2 regions of the Streptomyces violaceus genome follow, and region 2 is predicted to be linked to the other one. Evidence: riboswitches for the same ligand, from Rfam matches in the RefSeq annotation. Region 2 holds a riboswitch; the other holds the start of a gene.
What was found. Region 2 has a riboswitch for thiamine pyrophosphate ahead of OG542_RS11140 (thiamine ABC transporter substrate-binding protein). Riboswitches for the same ligand answer to the same signal wherever they lie in the genome.

Region 1 (11,629 bases), 4.1 Mb from region 2:
TGGCCCGAGTTGATGTACCAGATGCCGGCGCCGAGGCCGAGCACGAGCAGGACCGCGGCGACGATCGCCAGCGGGCCGCGCCGGGACCCCGGGCGGCGCCGGGACGGCGGGGGCGGCGGGGACTCGAAACGGCTGGTGCGGTTGAGCGCCGCCTCGGAGGTCTCGTCGTCCTCGTTGACCGGCAGCGGGCGAAGTGTGGCCAGCGCGCGCGGGATCACGCTCGTACGGTCGTCGGCGCCGTCGTGCTCCGCGGTGAGGGCCTGCGGGGGCACCACGTCCAGCTGCTCCGCGCTCAGCCCGGCGCGCCCGTCGCGGACCTGCGCGAGCAGCGCCACCGCGTCGTGCGGGCGGATGTCCGGGGTGCGGGCGGTCGCCGAGGCCACCATCTCGTCCAGCTCGTAGGCCAGACCGGGCACGGCGGCCGACGGCGGCGGGACGTCCTCGTGCAGATGCTTGTACAGGATCACGGCCGGGGAGTCCCCGTCGTGCGGCTTGTCGCCGGTCAGCATCTCGAACAGCATCACCCCGCACGCGTACACGTCGACGCGGGGGTCCGCGGTGCCGTTCTCTATCTGCTCGGGCGCGAGGTAGGCGACCGTGCCGAGCACGGTCCCTGTGGTGTTCGTCACCGTGTCCACGGCACGGACCAGTCCGAAGTCGGCGACCTTCACCCGGCCGTCGTCCCCTATCAGGACGTTCTCGGGCTTCATGTCCCGGTGCACGAATCCGGCGCGGTGGGCGGCGCCCAGGGCGGCCAGCACCGGCTCCAGGATGTCCAGGGCGGCGCGCGGCTGCAGGGCCCCGCGCTCGCGCAGCACGTCCCGCAGGGTGCAGCCCGCGACGTACTCCATGGCGAGATAGACGTACGAGCCGTCGGTGCCCTGGTCGAAGACCTGCACCACGTTCGGATGGGCCAGCCGGGCGACGGACTTCGCCTCGCGGATGAACCGCTCGACGAACGAGACGTCCGCCGCGAGCGAGGGGTGCATCACCTTGAGCGCGAGAACGCGGTCCAGCCGGGTGTCCACGGCCCGGTAGACCGTGGCCATCCCGCCGACCGCGATCCGCGCGTCGACGCGATACCGGGCGTCGAGCACCTGCCCGACCAAGGGGTCCTGAAGGGTCGTGTCCACGCAGGCGAGTGTACGAGCCACGACCGACAGCCACTCGCCGCGTCCGCTATCGGGGCGGGACTGAAGCGGACCTGTGACGTGTGCCCTACCTGCCTGGGCTGAGGGCAGGCGTGCCTCCCCCAGTGCCTCAAGGGCCTGGGAGGTGCCCCCAGGGCGGCACGGGTGGGCGCAGGCGGCACCCCGCATCGCCGGGCTGCGGACCCACCCGACCCCAGCGACCTCGCACAGTTACTGAAAAGCAGGCCGCTCAGGATCCAGCACAGCCATGCCCTCACCCGGCGACGACGCCTCCGCGAAATGTCGCCGCGGAATGCGCCCGGCCCGGTACGCCAGCCGTCCCGCCTCCACGGCATGCCGCATCGCGTCGGCCATCAGGACCGGTTCCTGCGCCCGTGTCACCGCCGAGGCGAGCATCACACCCGCGCAGCCCAGCTCCATCGCCAGCGCCGCGTCGGACGCCGTACCGGCGCCGGCGTCCAGGATCACCGGCACGCGCGCGTGCTCCACGATCAGCTGGAAGTTGTGCGGGTTGCGGATGCCGAGCCCGGAGCCGATCGGTGAGCCGAGCGGCATGATCGCCGCGCAGCCGGCGTCCTCCAGCTTGCGCGCCAGCACGGGGTCGTCATTGGTGTACGGCAGCACCGTGAACCCGTCGTCGACCAGTGTCTCGGCCGCCTCCAGCGTCTCGATCGGATCGGGCAGCAGCGTGCGCTCGTCGGCGATGACCTCCAGCTTGACCAGGTCGGTGCCGAGGGCCTCGCGCGCGAGACGGGCCGTGAGGACGGCCTCTCCGGCGGTGAAACAGCCCGCCGTGTTGGGCAGCACCCGGATGCCGAGCCGGTCGAGGACGGACAGCACCGAACCCTGCACCGAAGGGTTCACACGGCGCATCGCGACCGTCGTCAGCTCGGTCCCGGACGCGGCCAGCGACCGCTCCAGCACCTCGAGGCTGGGCGCCCCGCCCGTACCCATGATCAGGCGGGACGTGAAGGACGTACCACCGAGGACAAACGGATCGTCGGCCATGGTCAGCCTCCTTGGACGGCGGTGAGGACTTCCACGCGGTCCCCCTCGGCGAGGGACGTGGACGGCCACTGTGCACGCGGGACGACGGTTTCGTTGAGTGCGGCGGCCACCCCGGAGGGCGAGGCGGTGAGCGACGTCACGACGGTGTCGAGAGCCGTGCCGGGCCGGACGTCCCGGGGCTCCCCGTTGACGGAGATGTTCATGCGGGCTGCTCCGTGAGTGCGGTGGCGGTACTGAAGCGCTGCGGGGTGAAGGGGCGGGCCTCCTCGGGGAGTTCGCCCGTCGACAGGAGGTGCGCCATGGCGTCGCCGGTCACCGGCGTGAGCAGGACGCCGTTGCGGTAGTGCCCGGTGGCCAGCAGCAGTCCCTCGAGACCGGTCGGGCCGAGCAGCGGCGCGTTGTCGGGGGAGCCGGGCCGCAGCCCGGCCCGGGTCTCGGTGAAGGGCAGCTCGGTGATGCCCGGGACCAGCTCGTGCGCGTCGCGCAGCAGCTCGTACACGCCGCCCGCGGTCACGGTGGTGTCCCAGCCCATCTCCTCGCTGGTCGCCCCGATGACCAGCTCGCCGCTCTCGCGCGGCACCAGGTAGACGTGGCTGCCGCGCACGACCGCGCGCACGGTCCGGCTCAGGAAGGGCCCGTGCCGCTGCGGCATGATCAGCCGTACGACCTGCCCCTTCACCGGCCGCACGGGCGGCAGCACGTCCTCCGGGACGCCCGCGAGCCGCCCGCTGAGGCTGCCCCCGGCCAGCACCACCCGCCCCGCGTCCAGCGCGGTCCCGTCGGCCGTGACGACGCCCGCGGCCCGGTCCCGTACGACGGTGAGCCGCTCCGCCCACGCCCGGTGGAAGACCACTCCCGCCCGCTCGCACGCGGCCACCAGCGCCCCGGCCAGCCGCCGCGGGTCGATCTGGTGGTCGCCGTCGACCCGCAGCCCGCCGCGCACGCCCGGCGCGAGCATCGGCTCCAGGCGACGGCACTCCCGCCCCGACAGCCACTGCGACTCCAGGCCCGACTGCTGCTGCAGGGCGTGCAGTTCGCGCAGATGAGCCCGGTCGTCGGCGTCCAGGGCCACGGCGAGCGTGCCGCAGCGGCGGTAGCCGAGGTCGTGGCCCGTGAGGTCGGTGAGTTCGGCCGCGAAATCCGGATAGCGCCGGGCGGAGACGAGGTTCAGGCCGAGCAGGGTCTGCTCGCCGTAGTGCAGTTCCGTGACGGCGGCCAGCATGCCGGCCGCCACCTGTGCGGCTCCGCCGCCCGGATCGGGGTCCACCACGGTTGTGGCGAACCCGCGTTGCGCGGCCCGCCACGCGGTGACCAGGCCGATGATCCCGCCCCCGATGACGAGGACGTCTGACGTTGGCGTACGCGGCATGGGCGTCCAGCCCCTCCCTTCGCCGGCATGACCCGGATCAGGTTCGTACGGTCGGAGGCCGCCAGCCTCCCTCTCAGCCCGGTGCGTCCGGGCTCCCGCGAGTGCTCTACGTTGGCCACCCTAGCCCGATGGCGTATGTCGCAGTAAGGGAGCCTCCGTCCATGGCCCGATCCCTCGACGGTCTTCTCCTCGCCCCGGTCGCCGACCAGGCGCCGGGCCAGGTGGGGACCCGCACCCGGTTCACGTACCACGAGAAGGACGGCGAGATCTGGGCCGAGTACACGGGCGGCGACGTCGTACGCGGCCACCTCGTGGGTACCCGGGAAGGTGACAGGCTGGACTTCCGTTATGTACAGCTCAAGCAGGACGGAACCACATCTTCCGGGCACTGTGTGTCGACGGTCGTGGAGCTGCCCGACGGGCGGGTGCGGCTGGAGGAGAGCTGGGAGTGGGAGTCACAGCAGGGCAGCGGGACGAGCGTTGTGGAGCAGGTCACTGCGCATGAGCGCTGACTGACGAAATGTCAGTTGTCTATGGTGATCAGGTGAGCGAGCAGACGCAGGAACCAGGTTCGTCCGCGCCGCGGCGCGTGGTCGTGGCGGGCGCGGGCATGGCCGGTGTGCAGACCGCGGTCGCCCTGCGGGAGCAGGGCTTCACCGGCACCGTGATCCTGATCGGCGCCGAGCCCCACCAGCCGTACGACCGGCCCCCGTTGTCCAAGGCCGTCCTGCTCGGCAAGGCCGAGGGCTCCGCCTTCGACCTCGACTTCGAGGCCCTCGGCATCGAACTGCGACTCGGCTGCGAGGTGTCGGGTCTGCGCCCCGGCGATCACGAGCTGGACACCGAGGACGGGCCCGTGCCGTACGACGTCCTCGTCGTGGCGACCGGCGCCGAACCGGTCCGGCTGGCCGGCGCGGAGGGTGTGCCGGGCGTGCATCTGCTGCGCACCCTGGACGACGCCGAGCGGCTGCGGCCCGTGCTGGCCCGCAAGCACGACATCGTGGTCGTCGGCGCGGGCTGGATCGGCGCGGAGTTCGCCACGGCCGCGCGCGAGGCGGGCTGCGCGGTGACCGTCGTGGAGGCCGCCGAAGGGCCGCTCGCCGGGGCACTGCCCGCCGAGGTCGCGGCCCCGATGGCCGGCTGGTACGCCGAGGCGGGGGCGGTGCTGCGCACGCACGCGCGCGTGGAGCGCGTCGAGCCCGGGGCGGTGCTTCTCGACGACGGCACGCGGCTGCCGGCGGGCGCGGTCGTGGTCGGCATCGGCGCCCGCCCCGCGACGGCGTGGCTGGCCGGCTCCGGAGTGGAGCTCGGTGCCCAGGGCGAGATCGTGTCCGACCAGCACCTGCGGACGTCGGTGCCGGACGTGTACGCGGTCGGCGACTGTGCCTCCTTCCCCTCGGGGCGATACGGCGAGCGCCTGCTGGTGCACCACTGGGACAACGCCCTCCAGGGGCCGCGCACGGTGGCCCTGAACATCGTCAACCGGGCCTCGGGGGAGCCTCCGGCGGTGTACGACCCGGTGCCCTACTTCTGGTCCGAGCAGTTCGGGCGGTTCGTCCAGTACGCCGGGCACCACGCGGCCGCCGACACTGCTCTGTGGCGGGGTGACCCGGCCGGGCCGGCCTGGACGGTGTGCTGGCTCCGCGGCGACCGGCTGGTCGCGCTGCTGGCGGTGGGTCGTCCCCGGGACCTGGCGCAGGGGCGTCGTTTGATCGAGTCGGGCGCCGCCATGAATCCGGTGCTGCTCGCGGACCCGGCCAGGCCGCTGAAGGCGGCGACGGCGTAGCTGTCGAGGAGGACGTTGTCCGCCGAGGTGGGCCGGGCTGACTTCCGACTGTCAGTGGCGGATGGCAGGCTGGTTTCCGTGACCGAGATTGACGCAAAGATCGATGCTCTCGTCCCCGCCTGGCTCACCCTCCCCGACATCGCCGAACAGTTCGGTGTCGAGGTGACGCGTGTGCGGCAGCTGGTCAAGGACGGCCAGCTCATCGCCGTACGCCGCGGTGAGAACCGCGCGCTGCACGTCCCCGCCGCTTTCATCGACGGGGACAAGGTCGTCAAGGGCCTGTCCGGGACCCTGACGCTCCTGCGGGACGACGGCTTCACGGACGAGGAGATGCTGGAGTGGCTCTTCACCCCCGACCCGAGCCTGCCCGGCACCCCGGCGCAGGCACTGAGTGAGAATCGCGGCACGGAGGTGAAGCGCCGCGCCCAGGCGCTCGCGGTCTGACCCCGCCTCGACGGAACAACCGTCCGGTGCCGTGCGAGCGGGGCCGGACCTGAACAACTGCCCGGAGTAAGGGCCGCGGCCCGTGGGGCCACGGTCCCGGGGTGGCTCGCGCCCGCTCGGGGCGGGGGCCACCCGGGCTGCGGCTGCCTTGTCCGCACCGGCACGGGGCGCTCCGGCGCTTTGGTCGCGCCCCGTCCGCAAGGGTGCTTCGGCCGCCCACCCGGCACAGACGCCGGCACGGGCGTCCCGGCGCCCGGTAATCCCACAGGCTCGGGTGCGTCTCGCACCCGTACGCCACCGCCACCGGCACGGGTGTCCGCACCCGTACGCCACCGACACCCAGGGGGACACGCATGCCCGACACCGCCGCCACCACCGCACGGGCTCAGCTCCCCGACGCCCGGGTCTACCTCTGCACCGACGCCCGCAAGCGGCAGGGCGATCTCGTGGAGTTCCTCGATGCCGTGCTGGCCGGTGGGGTCGACATCGTGCAGTTGCGGGACAAGGGCATGGAGGCGGGCGAGGAGCTGGAGCGGCTGGCTGTCTTCGCCGACGCCTGTGCCCGGCACGGGAAGCTGCTCGCGGTCAACGACCGCGCTGACGTCGCCCACGCCGCCGGCTCCCACGTGCTGCACCTCGGCCAGGGCGACCTCCCGGTCCCGGCCGCCCGCGCGATCCTCGGCGACGACGTCCTGATCGGCCGGTCCACGCACGCCGAGTCCGAGGCCGCCGCGGCCGCCGCGCAGGACGGCGTGGACTACTTCTGCACCGGCCCGTGCTGGCCCACCCCCACCAAGCCCGGCCGCCACGCCCCCGGCCTGGACCTCGTCCGGTACACCGCCGCCCTCGGCACCGACCGCCCCTGGTTCGCCATCGGCGGCATCGACCTCGGCAACCTCGACCAGATCCTGGAAGCGGGCGCCCGGCGCGTCGTCGTCGTACGGGCGATCACCGAGGCCGACGACCCGGGCGCGGCGGCGGCCGAGTTCGCGAAGAGGCTGCGGGAGAAGTAGTCCGCCGGTTGGCCGGTTTGTCCAAGGGGTGGACAACAAGTGCACAAATCGGGCAAATATCGATGCCCGGTTGGGGGACCGACCGCCCCTGGCTAACCTGCCCGTATGGCCCTCGGCACCGCATCCATCAGGTCGGACCACGCCCGCACCGTCCGCGACATGCTCGCGACCGGCAAGACGACGTACTCGTTCGAGTTCTACGCGCCAAAGACCCCGAAGGGCGAGCGGAACCTGTGGAACGCGCTGCGCCGGGTTGAGGCGGTGGCGCCCGACTTCGTGTCCGTGACCTACGGCGCGGGCGGTTCCACCCGTGCGGGCACGGTGAAGGCGACCGAGGCGATCGCCTCCGACACCACCCTCACCCCGATCGCGCACCTCACGGCCGTCGACCACTCGGTCGCCGACCTGCGCAACATCATCGGCCAGTACGCCGACGCCGGGATCCGTAACATGCTCGCCCTGCGTGGCGACCCGCCCGGCGATCCGATGGGCGACTGGGTGCCGCACCCCCGCGGTCTCGCCTACGCCGCCGAACTCGTCGAGCTGATCAAGGCGTCCGGCGACTTCTGCGTGGGCGTCGCCGCCTTCCCGGCGATGCACCCGCGTTCCAGCGACTGGGACGCCGACGTCCGCCACTTCGTCGACAAGTGCCGCGCGGGCGCGGACTACGCGATCACGCAGATGTTCTTCCAGCCGGAGGACTACCTGCGGCTGCGTGACCGGGTCGCGGCCGCCGGCTGCGACACCCCGATCATCCCCGAGATCATGCCGATCGCGAGTGTGAAGTCGCTGGCGCGGATCCCGTCCCTCACCAATGCCGCGTTCCCGGACGCCCTGAAAGAGCGGATCCTCACAGCAAAAGACGATCCGGCCGCTGTACGCTCCATTGGGATCGAATTCGCCACGGAGTTCTGTGCGCGGCTGCTCGCCGAGGGCGTGCCCGGCTTGCACTTCATCACGCTCAACAACTCCACGGCGACCCTGGAAATCTACGAGAACCTGGGCCTGCACCACTCATCGCAGGCCTAGACCGTTCGCACCGGTATACGACACACTGCGTAGCGGCCACTGGGAGAGGGGCGTACATGGGCTGGGCGGTCCTCTACATCGCGTTCGGCATCGTCGCGCTGTGGCTGCTGGGCGAGGTGCTGCTGCAGTACAAGGCGCGGCTGCGCTGGCGGCTGCTCGCCTTCGCCGGCTTCCTCGGCGTCGTCGTCGGTGTCCTGATCCCTTCGGTCGTCGTGATCGGACTGGGCGCGGCCGCCTTCGCGGTCGGGCAGACCTACGTCACCCTGTCGTTCCGCAGCGGCTTCGCGGCCGGCTGGGCGATGAACGCCCCGATGCTGGGCGGCAGCAAGCGCCGCCGCGGCGAGCGCGGCCGCCAGGAGCCGACCCTCGAGGTCTCCGGCATGGAGGCGGCGGGCGGCGGCTACGGCGACGAGGGCGGCGACTACCGCCGCGACACCGCCTCCTACGGCCAGGGCGACGACTACGACCGCGACGACGTCTTCACCCCCGCGCGCCCGGTCCATCCGACGGCCGCCGAGACCACCGCCGTCTACGAGCCGCAGCCCATCCCGGACGACACAGGCTCCTACGGCGTCTACGGCGACACCGGGTACCACCAGGGCTCACCCCACGACCAGTACGCCGCCACGGCCCAGGGCACCGACCAGTCCTACGCCTACGACTACTCGGACTACGGCCAGCAGCAGGGCTACGACGCCGCGGACCAGCAGCAGTACGCCGCCTACTCCGACCCGTACATCGGCAATCCGAACTACGGCGCGACCTCGTACGACACCGGCTACGGCGACCAGCAGTACTACGGCCAGCAGCAGGGCTACGGCCAGGACCAGTACGCCGGCACCTACGGCGGCGAGAGCCCGCCCGGCGGTGTGTGGGTCCCGCAGCAGCGCACCGACGAGTACGGGCAGGAGCTGCCGCCGGAGCAGCCGTACCCGTACCAGGGCAACGAGCAGCAGGCGCAGGGCAACGGCTTCGACGAGCAGTACCGTTTCTGAAGCCTGAATCCCGCCGGGGGCGGTGGGCTCACTGGGAGCCCCGGAACCCCGGCCCCTCCACGACCAGTCCCGCGACCAGCGCGCCCGACATGCCGGCGTGCGGCAGTCCGCCGCCGGGGTGCGCCCAGCCGCCGACGGTGAACAGGCCGGGCACACGCGTGCTGTTGGACGGGTGCAGCAGCCGCCCGTCGGCCGCCGCCAGCGCCTGCGCCGGCACCGCCCCGCCCTCCGCGCCGGTCGCCTCGGCGATGTCGGCCGGAGTGCGCACCTCGTGCCAGAGGAGACGGTCGCGCAGGTCGGGTATGGCGCGTTCGGCGACGCTGATCATGGTGTCGGCGAGGGCGGCGTAGACCTCGCAGCGTTCATCGGGCCGGGCGGGCACCACCGTCGTGAGGGTGACCGCCTCGTGATCCCGGTCCGGGACCAGCGCCGGGTCGTCGGGCCGCAGGACCGTGACCGTGGGCTGCGGATTGGCCTGAGCCGTGCCGAACAGGGCGTCCAACTCGGCCTCCCGGTCCGCCGCGTGCACCACCGTGCGGTGTGCCGTGCCCTCGGGGCGGGCGCCGCGCAGGCCCAGCAGCACCGTGAGCCGACTGGCCGACGCGGGCTGCGGCGGCACCTCGCCCGCACCCCGCACCACCGTCCCCGCCGTCAGCCGGTCCAGTGTGCCGGGCGCGATACCGGCGACCACGAAGTCCGCCTCCGCGACCGTCCCGTCGGCGAGTTCCACTCCCGATGCCCGGCCGTCCTTCTCCAGCACCCCGGTCACGCCGGCGCCGAAACGGAACTCGACCCTGCGGGCCACGCACCGCTCGTACACCGCCCGCGCCAGCTCGCGCAGGCCTCCACGCACGTACCAGACGCCGAAGGCGTGCTCCATGTACGGGAGTACGGCCGCGCTCGCCGGGGTGACCCGGGGGTCCAGGCCGTGGGTGAGGGCGTGGCTCTCCAGGAGTGCGGCGAGCCGGGGGTCACGCAGCTCCCAGGCGCCGATCTCGGCGAGCGTGCCGGCCCGGCGGGTGCGCAGCAGCCGCTTGTGGGGCACCGCCGGGTAGGGCTCGCGCTCGGCCAGCACCTGCCAGTTCGGCCACAGTGGCTCCTCCAGGAGCGGGCGGCGGGTCCGGTCCCAGGCCTCGCGGGCCCGGACCAGGAAGTCGCCCCACCGGTTCCCGGTGCCCGGGCCGAGACCCTCGTCCAGGGCGGTGACGACGCCCGCGCGCGAGGCGTTCGGCAGGGACACCCGGGTGCCGTCCGCGAACACGTGCCGGGACGAGGGGTCGACCTGGACCAGTTCGACGCACGCCTCCAGCGGCTCCTTGCCGGTCTTGACGAACAGATCGCGATAGACGGCCGGCAGGGGGAGCAGGCCGGGGCCCGTGTCGAAGGAGAACCCGTCACGCTCGAAGCGGCGCAGCGCTCCGCCGTACGTGTCCGTCCGCTCGTACACCGCCACCCGGTGGCCCGCGACGGCCAGCCGGGCGGCAGCCGTCAGCGCGCCCATCCCGGCGCCGATCACCGCAATCCGTGCCATGCCAAGGACTCTATCCGCCCCCACCGACAGCCCTGCTGACAGCGCCTTCTGGTGCCGCGTGCGCAGGGCTGAGTACCAGTACCTAGTGGGGGAGTTGAGTACGTGCGCGGATGGGGGAGTACCGGCGGGAACGAGAGAGTGGAGACACGGAAAGGGGCACGGCTCCGGCACCGGCGACACGGGGCGCCGGAACGGGGCCGGCCCGCGATCCGCTCCTTCCGCCGACCGCGTCGGCGGGAGCGAGGCACGGGGGAGAACCGGGGGACGACCGAACGGGGGTCCTGCGGGGACGCACGGGGGAGCAGGAAAACGGGGGAGCAGGGAAGGCGCCGGTTCGAGGTGGCCCGCGGGGGACGCGGCCACAGCGGACCGGCGCCTTCACGTCTGCGCCGGGTGCGCCCTCAGCGGCAGCCGCTCACCCTCCCCTGGAGCAGCCGGGACAGGGCCGCGTGCACATCGTCCAGGGAGCGCTCCGGCTGGAAGGACTTCCAGTCGAGCGCGGCCACCAGGACCATGCCGACCAGCGCGGACGCGGTCAGCGGGACGTCGATCTCCTCGCTGAACTCGCCGCCCGCGACGCCCTCGCGCAGTGCGTCCTCCACGACCGCGACGGCCTGCTGCCTGACCACCATCAGCGTGGACTGCCAGGTCCGGTTGGTGCGCCACAGCTCGGCCACGTACAACTGGGTGAAGGCCGGGTAGCGGTCGATGAAGACCAGACCCGCGCGGATCATCGCGTCCAGGGCGTCGACCTTGGTGCCGCCCTCCCGGGCGGTCCGCTCGGCCGCTTCCCGGAGGGAGGCGGTGAGGAGGCCCACTCCGTGTCGCAGCAGTTCCTCGAACAGGACGGACTTGCTCGCGAAGTTGTAGTAGACCGTGCCCTTCGCGACTCCGGCACGCTCGGCGATCTCGTCCACGGTCGTGGCGGAGAAGCCCTGCTCGGCGATGAGCGTGACGGCCGCCTCGTAGAGCTTCTGCCGGGTGGCCTCGCGGCGCGTGCTGCCGCCCGACGTTGCACTGCTGCTTTCCATGGCCCTGATTGTCACAGGAACCTTTCCTGGAGGGGTGACGGTAGGGCTCACAGGCTCAGCTCCGGGTGCAGCCGGTCCAGCGTCCACACCTGGCGGCGCCGGGCCGCCACGGCGGTCAGCGCGAGGGCGCCCGCGGTGAACGCCGTCAGCACCATGCACGCGTGCCACACGGGTTCCAGGCCGCCGCCCGTGATGAGCCTCCTGAGGGCCTCCACGACGTAGCTCATCGGCAGGAAGGGGTGGAGCGCGTTGAAGAAGCCGGGGCTGGTCTG
Region 2 (11,629 bases):
AGCACCTCCAGCTCCGGAGCATCCAGCGGCAGCCGCCGGTAGAACGCGAGCAGGACGGAGGTGAGCGGCCCGCGCAGGGCGACCGTGGCCTTCTCGTGGCCCCGGCGCCAGGTGACACCGTCCTCGGTGAGCGCGACCAGCCACTCGGCGTTCACCTCAGGCCCGGTGTCGGTGGCGTGCAGATGGATGCTGCGGCCCGGGCCGCGCAGTTCCCTCGCCGCCTCGTCGTGCGGGTCCGTCCGCTGCACGTACTCCACGATCTGCAGCCACTCGTCGATCGCGTCGGCGGCGATGTCGGGCGCGACCTCGTAGGGCAGTCCGGCGGCGAGCGTGGCGTCCGCCCGGTGCACGGTGATCTCGTGCGCCATCCGGCGGGCCCAGAACCCGGCGCTGAGGATCCCCGCCCAGCCCCACACCTTCGCGTCCGGCCCGGCCTCCCGCAGCGCGGCGACGACCTGCTCGCCCGCTTCCCCCAGCCAAGCGTCCAGCGCGGCGGCGTCGCCCCGGACCTCGGGCCCTTCGGCGCCCGGCACCTCCTCCTCGGGCACCTCTTCCTGCGCCCGGGTCCGCACCATGAGTTCCACCCAGCGCAGGGCGCCGCCCGTGTGCCGGACCAGCTCCTCCAGCGACCAGTCCGGGCAGGTCGGCACGGTGGCGGACAGGTCGGTCCCGGAGGTCACCATCGACCTCAACTGGCCGATCTGATGGGCGATTTCGTCGCAGTAGCGCTCGTGTGCGAGGAGTGTCATGCCCGCACCATAAGCGGGCGGCGATCAGTCGAGCACGGCGATTTCCGCCGCGTCGAACTCCACCCCGACCTCGTCCCCGACCTCGGGCGCCGCCCGCAGCGCGCACGCCGCCTCCAGGCGCGGGGCGTCTTCCGGCTGGAGGTGGACGGCGACATGGGTGCCCTTGAAGGTGCGGGCGGTCACCGTACAGCGCAGACCCTCGTCGGCGGGCACCAGGCGTACGCCGGCGGGCCGCACCAGGAGGGTCCGCGTGCCCTGCGGGGCACCCTCCGGCACCGGCACCTTGCCCCACGGCGTGTCCGCGGCCTCCGCGCCCACCGTCGCCTCGACGACGTTCTCGAAGCCGAGGAAGCGGGCCACGAACGCGTCGGCCGGCCGCTGCCACACCTGAAGCGGCGTACCGGACTGGGCGATCCGCCCGTCCCGCATCACCACGACCCGGTCGGCCAGCGCGAAGGCCTCCCCCTGGTCGTGCGTCACGGCGAGCACGGTCGTGCCCAACCGGCCGAACAGCTGGCGCAGTTCCACGACCAGCCGCTCCCTGAGCGACCGGTCGAGCTGGCCCAGCGGCTCGTCCAGCATCAGCAGCTTGGGGCTCGGCGCCAGGGCCCGGGCCAGCGCCACCCGCTGCTGCTCCCCGCCGGACAGCGCGGCGACGGCCCGGCGGGCCGCGCCCGGCAGCCCGACGAGGTCCAGCAACTCCTGTACGTGCTCGGCCCGCTGGCGCTTCGACACCCCGTGCATCCGCAGCCCGAAGGCGACGTTGCCGCCCACGTCCCGCTGCGGGAACAGCTGGTGGTCCTGAAACATCAGCCCGACTCCGCGCCGGTGCGCGGGCACGCCCGCCTGGTCGCGCCCGTCGAGCGACACCCGCCCGACCTCGAGCGGTTGCAGCCCCGCCACCGCCCGCAGCAGCGTCGACTTGCCGCTGCCGCTGGGCCCGAGCACGCACACGATCTCGTGCTCGGCGACCTCCAGATCGACGGCGTCCAGCACGGCCCGCCCGCCGAAACGGACCGTCGCGCCCTCCAGCGCCAGCAGCATCAGAACTCCCCTGTCCGGTCGGCGGTCCTGAGCCTCTCCAGCACCAGCAGGGCCACGGCGCACACCACCATCAGAATCGTCGAAAGGGCCATAGCCTGGCCGTAGTTGAGGTCCCCGGGCCGCCCCAGCAGCCGCGCCACGGCCACCGGCAGCGTCGGGTTGTCGGGCCGCGCGATGAACACCGTCGCCCCGAACTCCCCGAGCGACACCGCGAAGGCGAACCCGGCCGCGATCAGCAGCGCCCGCCGCACCATCGGCAGGTCCACCTCCCGCCGCACCCGCCAGGGCGAGGCCCCCAGCACCGAGGCCGCCTCCCGCAGCCGCACGTCCACCGCCCGCAGGACGGGCAGCATGGTCCGGACGACGAACGGCACACCGACCAGCGCCTGCGCGAGCGGCACCAGGATCCACGAGGACCTCAGATCCAGCGGCGGCTCGTCGAGGGCGATCAGGAACCCGAACCCGACGGTCACGGCGGACACCCCGAGCGGCAGCATCAGCAGCGCGTCGAAGCCGCGCACGAACCGCCCGGCGTCCCGGCGGGTGAGGGCCACAGCGGCGAGGCCGCCGATCACCACGGCGATGACGGTGGCGGCGACGGCGTACTCCAGCGAATTGCCGATCGCCTCGATCGGCGGCACCAGGAACACCCCGCCGTCGGCCCTGGTCAGCGCACGATAGTAGCCGAAGCCGGGCGCGTCCAGGGACCGCTGGACCAGCACGGCGAGCGGCAGCATCAGCAGCACGACGACCGTGACCAGCACTCCGCCCAGCAGCGCCCACTGCCCGGCGCCGCGCGGCCGGCGCGCGGTCACCGACGCGTCCACCAGCCGCAGCGCGGTCTCCCGCCGCCGCACGGTCCAGGCGTGCAGGGCGAGGATCCCGCCCACGGCCACGAACTGGATCAGCGTCAGCACGGCCGCCGTGGACAGGTCGAAGATCTCCGACGTCTGCCGGTAGATCTCCACCTCGAGGGTCGAGAAGGTGGGCCCACCGAGGATCTGGACGACACCGAAAGACGTGAAGGTGAACAGGAAGACCATGAGCGCGGCGGCGGCCACCGCGGGCCCGAGCGCCGGCAGCGTGACCTGCCGCCAGGCCTTCCAAGGGGACGCCCCGAGCATCCGCGCGGCCTCCTCCTGCCGCGGGTCGAGCTGCGCCCAGAGCCCGCCGACGGTCCGTACGACGACCGCGTAGTTGAAGAAGACGTGCGCGAGCAGGATCGCCCACACGGTGGTGTCCAGCCGTACGCCCCACAGCTCGTCGAGCAGCCCGCCCCGCCCGACCAGCGCCAGGAACGCCGTACCGACGACGACCGTCGGCAGCACGAACGGGACGGTCACAGCCGCGCGCAGGACCTGCTTGCCCCGGAAGTCGAAGCGCGCGAAGACGTACGCGCCGGGGAGCGCGATCAGCAGGGTGAGCGCGGTGGAGACGAGCGCCTGCCAGGTGGTGAACCACAGGACGTGCCGGACGTCGGGCTGCGCCAGCACCTCCCCGATCCGCCCGAACCGCCAGGCCCCGTCGACCTTCAGACCGCGCGCGACGATCGCGGCGACGGGATAGGCGAAGAAGACGGCGAAGAACGCGACGGGCAGGGCGATGAGCCCGAGCCGCGCCGCGCTCCCGCGCCGGTCCTTGCGGACGGCTGCTTCGGTTACTTCAGTACGAGCGAGGTCCACGACTTGACCCACTGGTCACGGTGGTCGGCGATCTTCGCCGGGTCCATGGTCTCGGGATCCTTGGCCTGCGGCCCGTACTTCACGAACTCCGGCGGCACCTGGGCGCCCTCGCGCACCGGGTACACGTACATGTTGAGCGGCATGTCCTCCTGGAACCGCTCGCTGACCAGGAAGTCCAGGAACGCCTTGCCGCCCTCGGTGTTCTTGGCGTTGCTCAGCAGCCCCGCGTACTCGACCTGCCGGAAGCAGGTGCCCTGCGCGACGCCGGTCGGCGCCGCGCTCGGCTTCGGGTCGGCGTAGACGACCTCGACGGGCGGCGAGGAGGCGTACGACACGACGAGCGGCCGGTCGCCCTTGGCCTTCTTCCCGCCGGCCGAGCCGGAGAACTCCTCGTTGTAGGCCTGTTCCCAGCCGTCGACGACCTTCACGCCATTGGCCTTGAGCTTCTTCCAGTAGCCCTCCCAGCCCTCGTCGCCGTACTTCGCGGCGGTGCCGAGCAGGAACCCGAGGCCGGGCGAGGAAGCGGAGGCGTTCTCGGTCACGAGCAGGTTCTTGTACTGGGGCTTGACCAGGTCGTCGAAGCTCTTCGGCGGGTCGAGCTTGTGGTCGGCGAAGTACTTCTTGTCGTAGTTGACGCAGATGTCACCGGTGTCGACGGGCGTGACCCGGTGCTTGCCCTGGTCGGCGCGGTACTCGGGCTTGATCCGGTCCGAGCCCTTCGCCTCGTACGGCTGGAACAGGCCGTTGTCGAGGGCGCGGGACAGCAGGGTGTTGTCGACGCCGAAGAAGACGTCGCCCTGCGGGTTGTCCTTGGTCAGGATCGCCTTGTTCACGGCCTGCCCGGCGTCACCGTCCTCCAGAACGTCGACCTTGTAGCCGGACTGCTTCTCGAAGGCGGCGATGACGCCCTTGGACGCGGCCCACGAGTCGTGGCTGACGAGGGTCACGGTCTTGGAGTCGCCGGAGCCCTGGTCGCCGCCGGACGACCCGCACGCGGCGAGCGTGCCGGCCATACCGAGCCCGGCGACCACAGCCGTCAGCCGCTTCTTGTTGTTGCTCACTGGATTCCTCCTGGATGACCAGGAGAAGACGCGGCCCCGCCCGGGAACTCAAGGGATCCCGGGCAGGGCGCAACAGCTCGAGTGATGACCGATCTCCCTACCCAGAATGACCTGGGCCAGGTTCGGAGGGTCTGCGGCCGTGTGCCGCACTCTCAGCGCTGTGGCGCTCCCCTGTCGGAATATGCAGGTGTCGGATATGCAGATGTTCTTACGCCGGTCAGACTACCGTTCGGTGGCCGCGAGCTGACCACACGCCCCGTCGATCTCCTGTCCACGGGTGTCCCGGATCGTCACCGGCACACCATGGGCGGCGATGGCCTCGACGAACGCCTTCTCGTCCTCGGGCCGTGAGGCCGTCCACTTGGACCCGGGCGTCGGGTTCAGTGGAATGAGATTGACATGCACGGGCTTGCCCTTGAGCAGCCGCCCGAGCCGGTCACCCCGCCAGGCCTGGTCGTTGATGTCCCGGATCAGCGCGTACTCGATGGACAGCCGCCGCCCGGACCTGGCGCTGTACTCGAACCCGGCGTCCAGCACCTCCCGGACCTTCCACCGCGTGTTCACGGGGACGAGGGTGTCGCGCAGCTCGTCGTCGGGCGCGTGCAGCGAGATGGCGAGGCGGCACTTGAAGCCCTCGTCGGCGAAACGATGGATCGCCGGGACGAGACCGACCGTCGAGACGGTGATCCCCCGCTGCGAGAGCCCCAGCCCGTCGGGCTCGGGGTCGGTGAGCCGCCTGATGGACCCGATGACCCGGTTGTAGTTGGCGAGCGGCTCGCCCATGCCCATGAACACGATGTTGCTGAGCCGCGCCGGACCGCCGGGGACCTCACCGTCCCTGAGGGCCCGCATGCCGTCCACGATCTGGTGCACGATCTCGGCGGTGGACAGATTCCGGTCCAGCCCCGCCTGCCCGGTCGCGCAGAACGGGCAGTTCATCCCGCACCCCGCCTGCGAGCTGATGCACATCGTCACCCGGTCCGGATAACGCATCAGCACGGACTCGACGAGCGTCCCGTCGAACAGCCGCCACAGCGTCTTGCGCGTGGTGCCCTGGTCGGTCGACAGATGCCGCACGACGCTCATCAGCTCGGGCAGCAACGCCTCCTGCAGCTTCCCCCGGGCACCGGCCGGAATGTCGGTCCACTGCTCCGGCTCGTGCGCGTACCGCGCGAAGTAGTGCTGCGAGAGCTGCTTGGCACGAAACGGCTTCTCCCCGACAGCCGCAACGGCCTCCTTGCGCTCGGCAGGAGTGAGATCGGCGAGATGCCGCGGCGGCTTCTTGGCTCCGCGCGGGGCGACGAAAGTGAGTTCTCCGGGCTTAGGCATGACCGAACCAGTGTCGCAGATCCCCGGCGGTGGCCCGTGCCCGCCTGCCCGCCCGCGACACCGGAGGGCACACGCCCTACTCGCCCACGTGCTCCAGCCGCTCCTTGAGGAGCTGCTCGTTGCGCGGGAGTTCCTTGCGGACCTGGGGTCGCATGACGAGCGGTACCAGGACCTTGCCGACGCCGTGGCCCTCGAAGTCGACCTCGATCGTCACGTGGGAGCGCTGTCCCTCGTCGAACGGCTCGACCTCGCCGTGCACCCGCGCCCGGACCGGGCCGTCCACACCGCGCATGCCCCAGGTGTGGGGCGGGTCGTACTCGACGACCTCCATGGTCATCGGCATAACGCGACGGCCGACGTGCCGGGTGACCCGGAACCGGGAGCCGATGCCGAAGGGCCCCTCGTCGAGGCGTTCCGCGGACACGGCGCTCAGCTGCCACTCCGGCATCCGCGGTGTGTCCATGACGTAGTCGTAGACGTCCTCGGGACGCCGGTCGACATCGATGCTCTGTCGAATGGTGGACATGATGGCCCCCTTTGCGGTGTACACCTGAATCGTCCCACTTGCCGCCCTTCGATGCCTCCCCGGAACGACAGCGAGCTCCCGCCCACAAGGACGGGAGCTCACTGGACGAGGTCCACTCAGCCGGACCCCACGAAGAGCACGAACAACAACCACACCACCGGAGCCTGGGCAACAGCGAATCCAGCCGGTCCATGCTGTATCCATGTGCCGCTACCGCGGCGCGGCGCCATGACCCGGCTTCAGCCAGACCCAACGAACAGCACGAACAACAACCACACCACCGGAGCCGTGGGCAACAGCGAATCCAGCCGGTCCATGATGCCGCCATGACCGGGCAGCAGCGTGCCCATGTCCTTGATGCCGAGGTCCCGCTTGATCATGGACTCGCCGAGGTCGCCAAGCGTGGCGCTGACCGCGACCGCGAGGCCGAGCACCAGACCCTGCCACCAGGCACCGTCGTCGATGAGGAACTCCATGCACAGCGCGCCCGCCACCATGGCGAAGGCGACCGCCCCGAGCAGGCCCTCGCGGGTCTTGCCGGGGCTGATGCGCGGGGCGAGCTTGTTCCGGCCGAAGCGCCAGCCGACGGCGTAGGCACCGGTGTCGCTGACGACCGTGAGCAGCAGGAAGGTGAGCACCCGCTGCGGCCCGTCGTCCGCGGTCAGCATCATCGCGACGAAGGTCGCCAGGAACGGCACGTAGAACGCAGCGAAGACGCCCGCTGTCACGTCCCTGAGGTAGCCCTCGGGCGGTTCCGTCATGCGCCAGACGAGCACGGCCAGTGTGGTGAGCGCCATGGCGACCCAGGCGCCCTCGGCGCCTCGGACGTACCCGGCGACGACCATCGCTGCACCGCCGAGCGCGAGCGGAACGAGCGGCGCCCGGATGCCCTTGCGTTCGTCCAGCCGCTTGGTCAGCTCCCACAGGCCGACCACGACGGCGACCGCGACGACGCCGACGAACACGGCCTTGACGACGAACAGCGACGCGACGATCACCGCGCCGAGCCCGACCCCGACCCCTATCGCGGCACTCAGGTCGCGACCCGCGCTCTTCTTCGGCGGCTTGGGTGCCGGCTGCGAGGCGTCGGGCATGGGTTCCGGATTCGTCTCGTTTCGGACCGGGGGGCCGCTCATCCGAGCAGCCCTCCGGTCGTCATCCTGGTTTTCGCCGTGGCCGGCTACGTCAGGCACGATGGGCATGGGGCGAGTCTGAGGCGCTTCATACGCATCGTATGCGGGACCCGCCGGGGCGGCTCCCTGGACGTGCCCATGGCCAGGGCTCTGTACGTGCCCGTGGCCATGCCCTTGGTCGGTGGGCCCCCAGTAGCCGGCCTGTGGCGGCGCCCCCCAGGAAGAGTCGTTCATCAGACCTCGAGCAGCTCCGCTTCCTTGTGCTTCAGGAGCTCGTCCACCTGCGCGACGTACTTCGCGGTGGTGTCGTCGAGCTCCTTCTCCGCACGGCGGCCCTCGTCCTCGCCGACCTCGCCGTCCTTGATCAGCTTGTCGATGGCCTCCTTGGCCTTGCGGCGGACGGAGCGAATGGAGATCTTCGCGTCCTCGCCCTTGCTCTTGGCGACCTTGATGTACTCGCGGCGGCGCTCCTCGGTCAGTTCGGGGAACACCACCCGGATGATGTTGCCGTCGTTGCTCGGGTTGACGCCCAGGTCGGAGTCGCGGATCGCCTGCTCGATGTTGCGCAGGGCCGTCTTGTCGAACGGGGTCACTACCGCCATGCGCGGCTCCGGCACGGAGAACGAAGCCAGCTGGTTGATCGGCGTCGGCGCGCCGTAGTAGTCGGCCACGATCTTGTTGAACATCGCCGGGTGCGCACGGCCGGTGCGGATCGCGGCGAAGTCCTCCTTGGCGACCACGACGGCCTTCTCCATCTTCTCCTCGGCCTCGAGGAGGGTCTCTTCGATCACCACTTGCTCCTGCGTGTCTTGAGTAGGCCCGGCTGCGGTTCCATGTGGGGCGGCGGCCGGCTGCGTCGCGTCTTCTTCCTGCACGGTTCCCGACCGGCAGGACATTGTCCATCCCCCGGCCCGGCTCCGTCCCGTCCGTCCCCCGGACGGGGTGGTGCGGTCCTCAGTCCCGGCTGGCCTGGTCCCCCACAAGCGTGCCGATCTTCTCACCCTTGACGGCGCGCCCGATGTTGCCCTCCGCCAGCAGCTCGAAGACCACGATCGGGAGCTTGTTGTCGCGGCACAGCGTGACGGCCGTGGCGTCGGCGACCTTCAGGTCGCGTGTGATGACCTCGCCGTAGCCGAGGTGGTCGAACCTGACCGCGTCCGGGTTGGTCCGCGGGTCGGAGTCGTAGACCCCGTCCACACCGTTCTTGCCCATCAGCAGCGCCTCGGCGTCGATCTCCAGGGCGCGCTGTGCGGCGGTGGTGTCGGTGGAGAAGTACGGCATGCCCATACCGGCGCCGAAGATCACCACGCGGCCCTTCTCCAGGTGCCGTACGGCGCGCAGCGGGATGTAGGGCTCGGCGACCTGGCCCATGGTGATGGCGGTCTGCACCCGGGTTTCCACGCCCACCTTCTCCAGGAAGTCCTGGAGGGCGAGGCAGTTCATGACGGTGCCGAGCATGCCCATGTAGTCGGAGCGAGCCCGGTCCATGCCGCGCTGCTGGAGTTCGGCACCGCGGAAGAAGTTGCCGCCGCCGATGACGACCGCGACCTGCGCGCCGTCACGCACGACGGCCGCGATCTCGCGGGCGATCTTGTGCACCACGTCGGGGTCGACGCCCAGGCCCCCGCCACCGGAGAAGGCCTCTCCGGACAGCTTCAGCAGAAACCGGCCGCGCACTTTGCCGTCGTCACTCTTCTGGGGCTTGGTGGTCATGGGGGATCCCGCCTCTTTCACGTGTTGCACATACCAAGAAGGCCATTGCCGGTGGGGCGTGTTTCGCATCCCATACGGCAATGGCCTCCTTGTCAGATCTGCTGTCGTCCGCCACCCATGTGACGGCGTACACGGACGACTGCTGCCGACCTTATCGGGGTCGGGCGTCGATCGCGGTACGGACTCAGATGCCGACCTTGATGCGCGAGAAGCGCTTCAGGGTGACACCGGCCTCGTCCAGGACCTTCTGGACGGACTTCTTGTTGTCCAGCGCGTAGGGCTGGCCGAGCAGCGTGGCGTCCTTGAAGAAGCCGTTGAGGCGACCCTCGACGATCTTCGGCAGGGCGGCCTCGGGCTTGCCCTCGGCGCGGGTGGTCTCCTCGGCGACGCGGCGCTCGGACTCGACGACCTCGGCCGGCACGTCCTCCTTGGAGAGGTACTTCGGCGCGAAGGCGGCGATGTGCTGGGCGACGCCCTTGGCGATCTCGGCGTTCGGCTTGTCCAGCTCGACGAGGACACCGATCTGCGGGGGCAGGTCGGGCATCGTGCGGTGCATGTACGCCGTCACGTAGCCGTCGGCGAACTGCGCGAAGCGGTCCAGGACGATCTTCTCGCCCAGGTTGGCGTTGGCCTCGTCGACGAACGCCTGGACGGTCTTGCCGGCCTCGATCTCGGAGGCGAGCAGCGCCTCGAGGTCGGCCGGGGCGGTCTTGGCAACGTGCTCGGCGATGGTGGTGGCCACGGCCTGGAACTTGTCACCCTTGGCGACGAAGTCCGTCTCGCACTTCAGCTCGACGATGACACCGGAGGAGTTGTCGTCGGCGATGATCGAGACGACGGCACCGTTCTCGGCGGAACGGCCCTCGCGCTTGGCGACGCCCTTCTGGCCCTTGATGCGGAGCGCCTCGACGGCCTTCTCGACGTTGCCCTCGGCCTCGTCCAGCGCCTTCTTGCAGTCCATCATGCCGGCGCCCGTGAGCTCACGGAGCTTCTTGACGTCGGCGGCGGTGTAGTTCGCCATGAGTCTGTGAATCTCTCTCGAAGTCTGGAAGATCGAAGATCTGCGGATACGCCCCATGGAGCCGGAGGGCGCTGTCCTTCCGCTGACCTACGGGTGAACGGCGGGAGCGGACTTCACCGCGCCGAAGGCGCTATGGATGGAGTGCCGCTCCCGCCGTCACCTCGGACTGACGGGTCAGGCCTGCTCGGCCTCGGCGGCCTTCTCGCCCTCGGCCGGCTTCTCGGCCTCGGCGGCGGGGGCGGCCTCAGCCTCGGCGGCCGGAGCAGCCTCGGCGGCCGGAGCAGCCTCGGCGGCCGGAGCAGCCTCGGCGGCGGGGGCGGCCTCAGCCTCAGCGGCCGGAGCAGCCCCGGCCGGCTTCTCGGCCTCGGCGGCGGGGGCAGCCTCGTCGGCCTTCTTCTCGCCCTCGAGCAGGTCGCGCTCCCACGCGGCCAGCGGCTCGCCCGCGGCCTTGTCGCCCTTGCCCTCGGTGGCGACACCGGAGCGGGAGATGAGGCCCTCGGCGACCGCGTCCGCGATCACACGGGTGAGCAGGGTGACGGAGCGGATCGCGTCGTCGTTGCCCGGGATCTTGTAGTCGACCTCGTCGGGGTCGCAGTTGGTGTCGAGGATCGCGACGACCGGAATGTTCAGCTTCCGGGCCTCACCAACGGCGATGTGCTCCTTCTTGGTGTCCACGATCCAGACGGCGCTGGGCACCTTCTGCATCTCGCGGATACCACCGAGGGTCTTCTCCAGCTTGGCCTTCTCGCGCGACAGCACGAGAAGCTCCTTCTTGGTCAGACCGGACGCGGCGACGTCCTCGAAGTCGATCTGCTCAAGCTCCTTGAGGCGCTGCAGACGCTTGTAGACGGTCGAGAAGTTGGTGAGCATGCCGCCCAGCCAGCGCTGGTTGACGAAGGGCATGCCGACGCGGGTGGCCTGCTCGGCGATGGCCTCCTGCGCCTGCTTCTTCGTGCCGACGAACATGACCGTGCCGCCGTGGGCGACGGTCTCCTTGACGAACTCGAAGGCGCGGTCGATGTACGACAGCGACTGGAGCAGGTCGATGATGTAGATGCCGTTGCGCTCCGTGAAGATGAAGCGCTTCATCTTCGGGTTCCAACGACGGGTCTGGTGACCGAAGTGGACGCCGCTCTCCAGCAGCTCCCGCATCGTGACGACGGCCATGGCCGTATCTCCTTGAATTTCTCGGTTGTGCCGCGGATGCCGGACGGCTTCCGCGCCTGACGCCCACTGCGCGCCGTTCCACGAGGGACCGAGGGGCGCTGATACAGCCCGTTGCCGGGGTGCGTATCGGGGCGTGCGAAGTCGACCCGGTGACCCGGGTCGCCACCAGAAGTGTACGGGACCCGCGGGGCACCGGGTGACGCC

Region 1: linked by a shared signal. The riboswitch ahead of thiO (glycine oxidase ThiO) and the one ahead of OG542_RS11140 (thiamine ABC transporter substrate-binding protein) in region 2 are both predicted to bind thiamine pyrophosphate.

Annotation. Positions count from the first base shown of each region.
Region 1 is NZ_CP107911.1:6,648,955-6,660,583, forward strand. Features, by position in the region: gene pknB (Stk1 family PASTA domain-containing Ser/Thr kinase) at 1-1,133, opposite strand, end outside; gene OG542_RS29890 (thiazole synthase) at 1,362-2,159, opposite strand; gene thiS (sulfur carrier protein ThiS) at 2,162-2,362, opposite strand; gene thiO (glycine oxidase ThiO) at 2,359-3,528, opposite strand; TPP riboswitch at 3,526-3,637, opposite strand; gene OG542_RS29905 (hypothetical protein) at 3,690-4,040, shown strand; gene OG542_RS29910 (NAD(P)/FAD-dependent oxidoreductase) at 4,073-5,314, shown strand; gene OG542_RS29915 (Rv2175c family DNA-binding protein) at 5,393-5,758, shown strand; gene thiE (thiamine phosphate synthase) at 6,112-6,771, shown strand; gene metF (methylenetetrahydrofolate reductase [NAD(P)H]) at 6,877-7,800, shown strand; gene OG542_RS29930 (SCO2102 family sporulation regulator) at 7,857-8,795, shown strand; gene OG542_RS29935 (phytoene desaturase family protein) at 8,824-10,326, opposite strand; gene OG542_RS29940 (TetR/AcrR family transcriptional regulator) at 10,728-11,357, opposite strand; gene OG542_RS29945 (YhgE/Pip domain-containing protein) at 11,405-11,629, opposite strand, start outside.
Region 2 is NZ_CP107911.1:2,522,841-2,534,469, forward strand. Features, by position in the region: gene OG542_RS11125 (maleylpyruvate isomerase family mycothiol-dependent enzyme) at 1-749, opposite strand, end outside; gene OG542_RS11130 (ABC transporter ATP-binding protein) at 774-1,793, opposite strand; gene OG542_RS11135 (ABC transporter permease) at 1,793-3,475, opposite strand; gene OG542_RS11140 (thiamine ABC transporter substrate-binding protein) at 3,451-4,488, opposite strand; TPP riboswitch at 4,613-4,719, opposite strand; gene rlmN (23S rRNA (adenine(2503)-C(2))-methyltransferase RlmN) at 4,759-5,865, opposite strand; gene OG542_RS11150 (SRPBCC family protein) at 5,942-6,391, opposite strand; gene OG542_RS11155 (phosphatidate cytidylyltransferase) at 6,631-7,758, opposite strand; gene frr (ribosome recycling factor) at 7,758-8,315, opposite strand; gene pyrH (UMP kinase) at 8,479-9,237, opposite strand; gene tsf (translation elongation factor Ts) at 9,422-10,258, opposite strand; gene rpsB (30S ribosomal protein S2) at 10,433-11,425, opposite strand.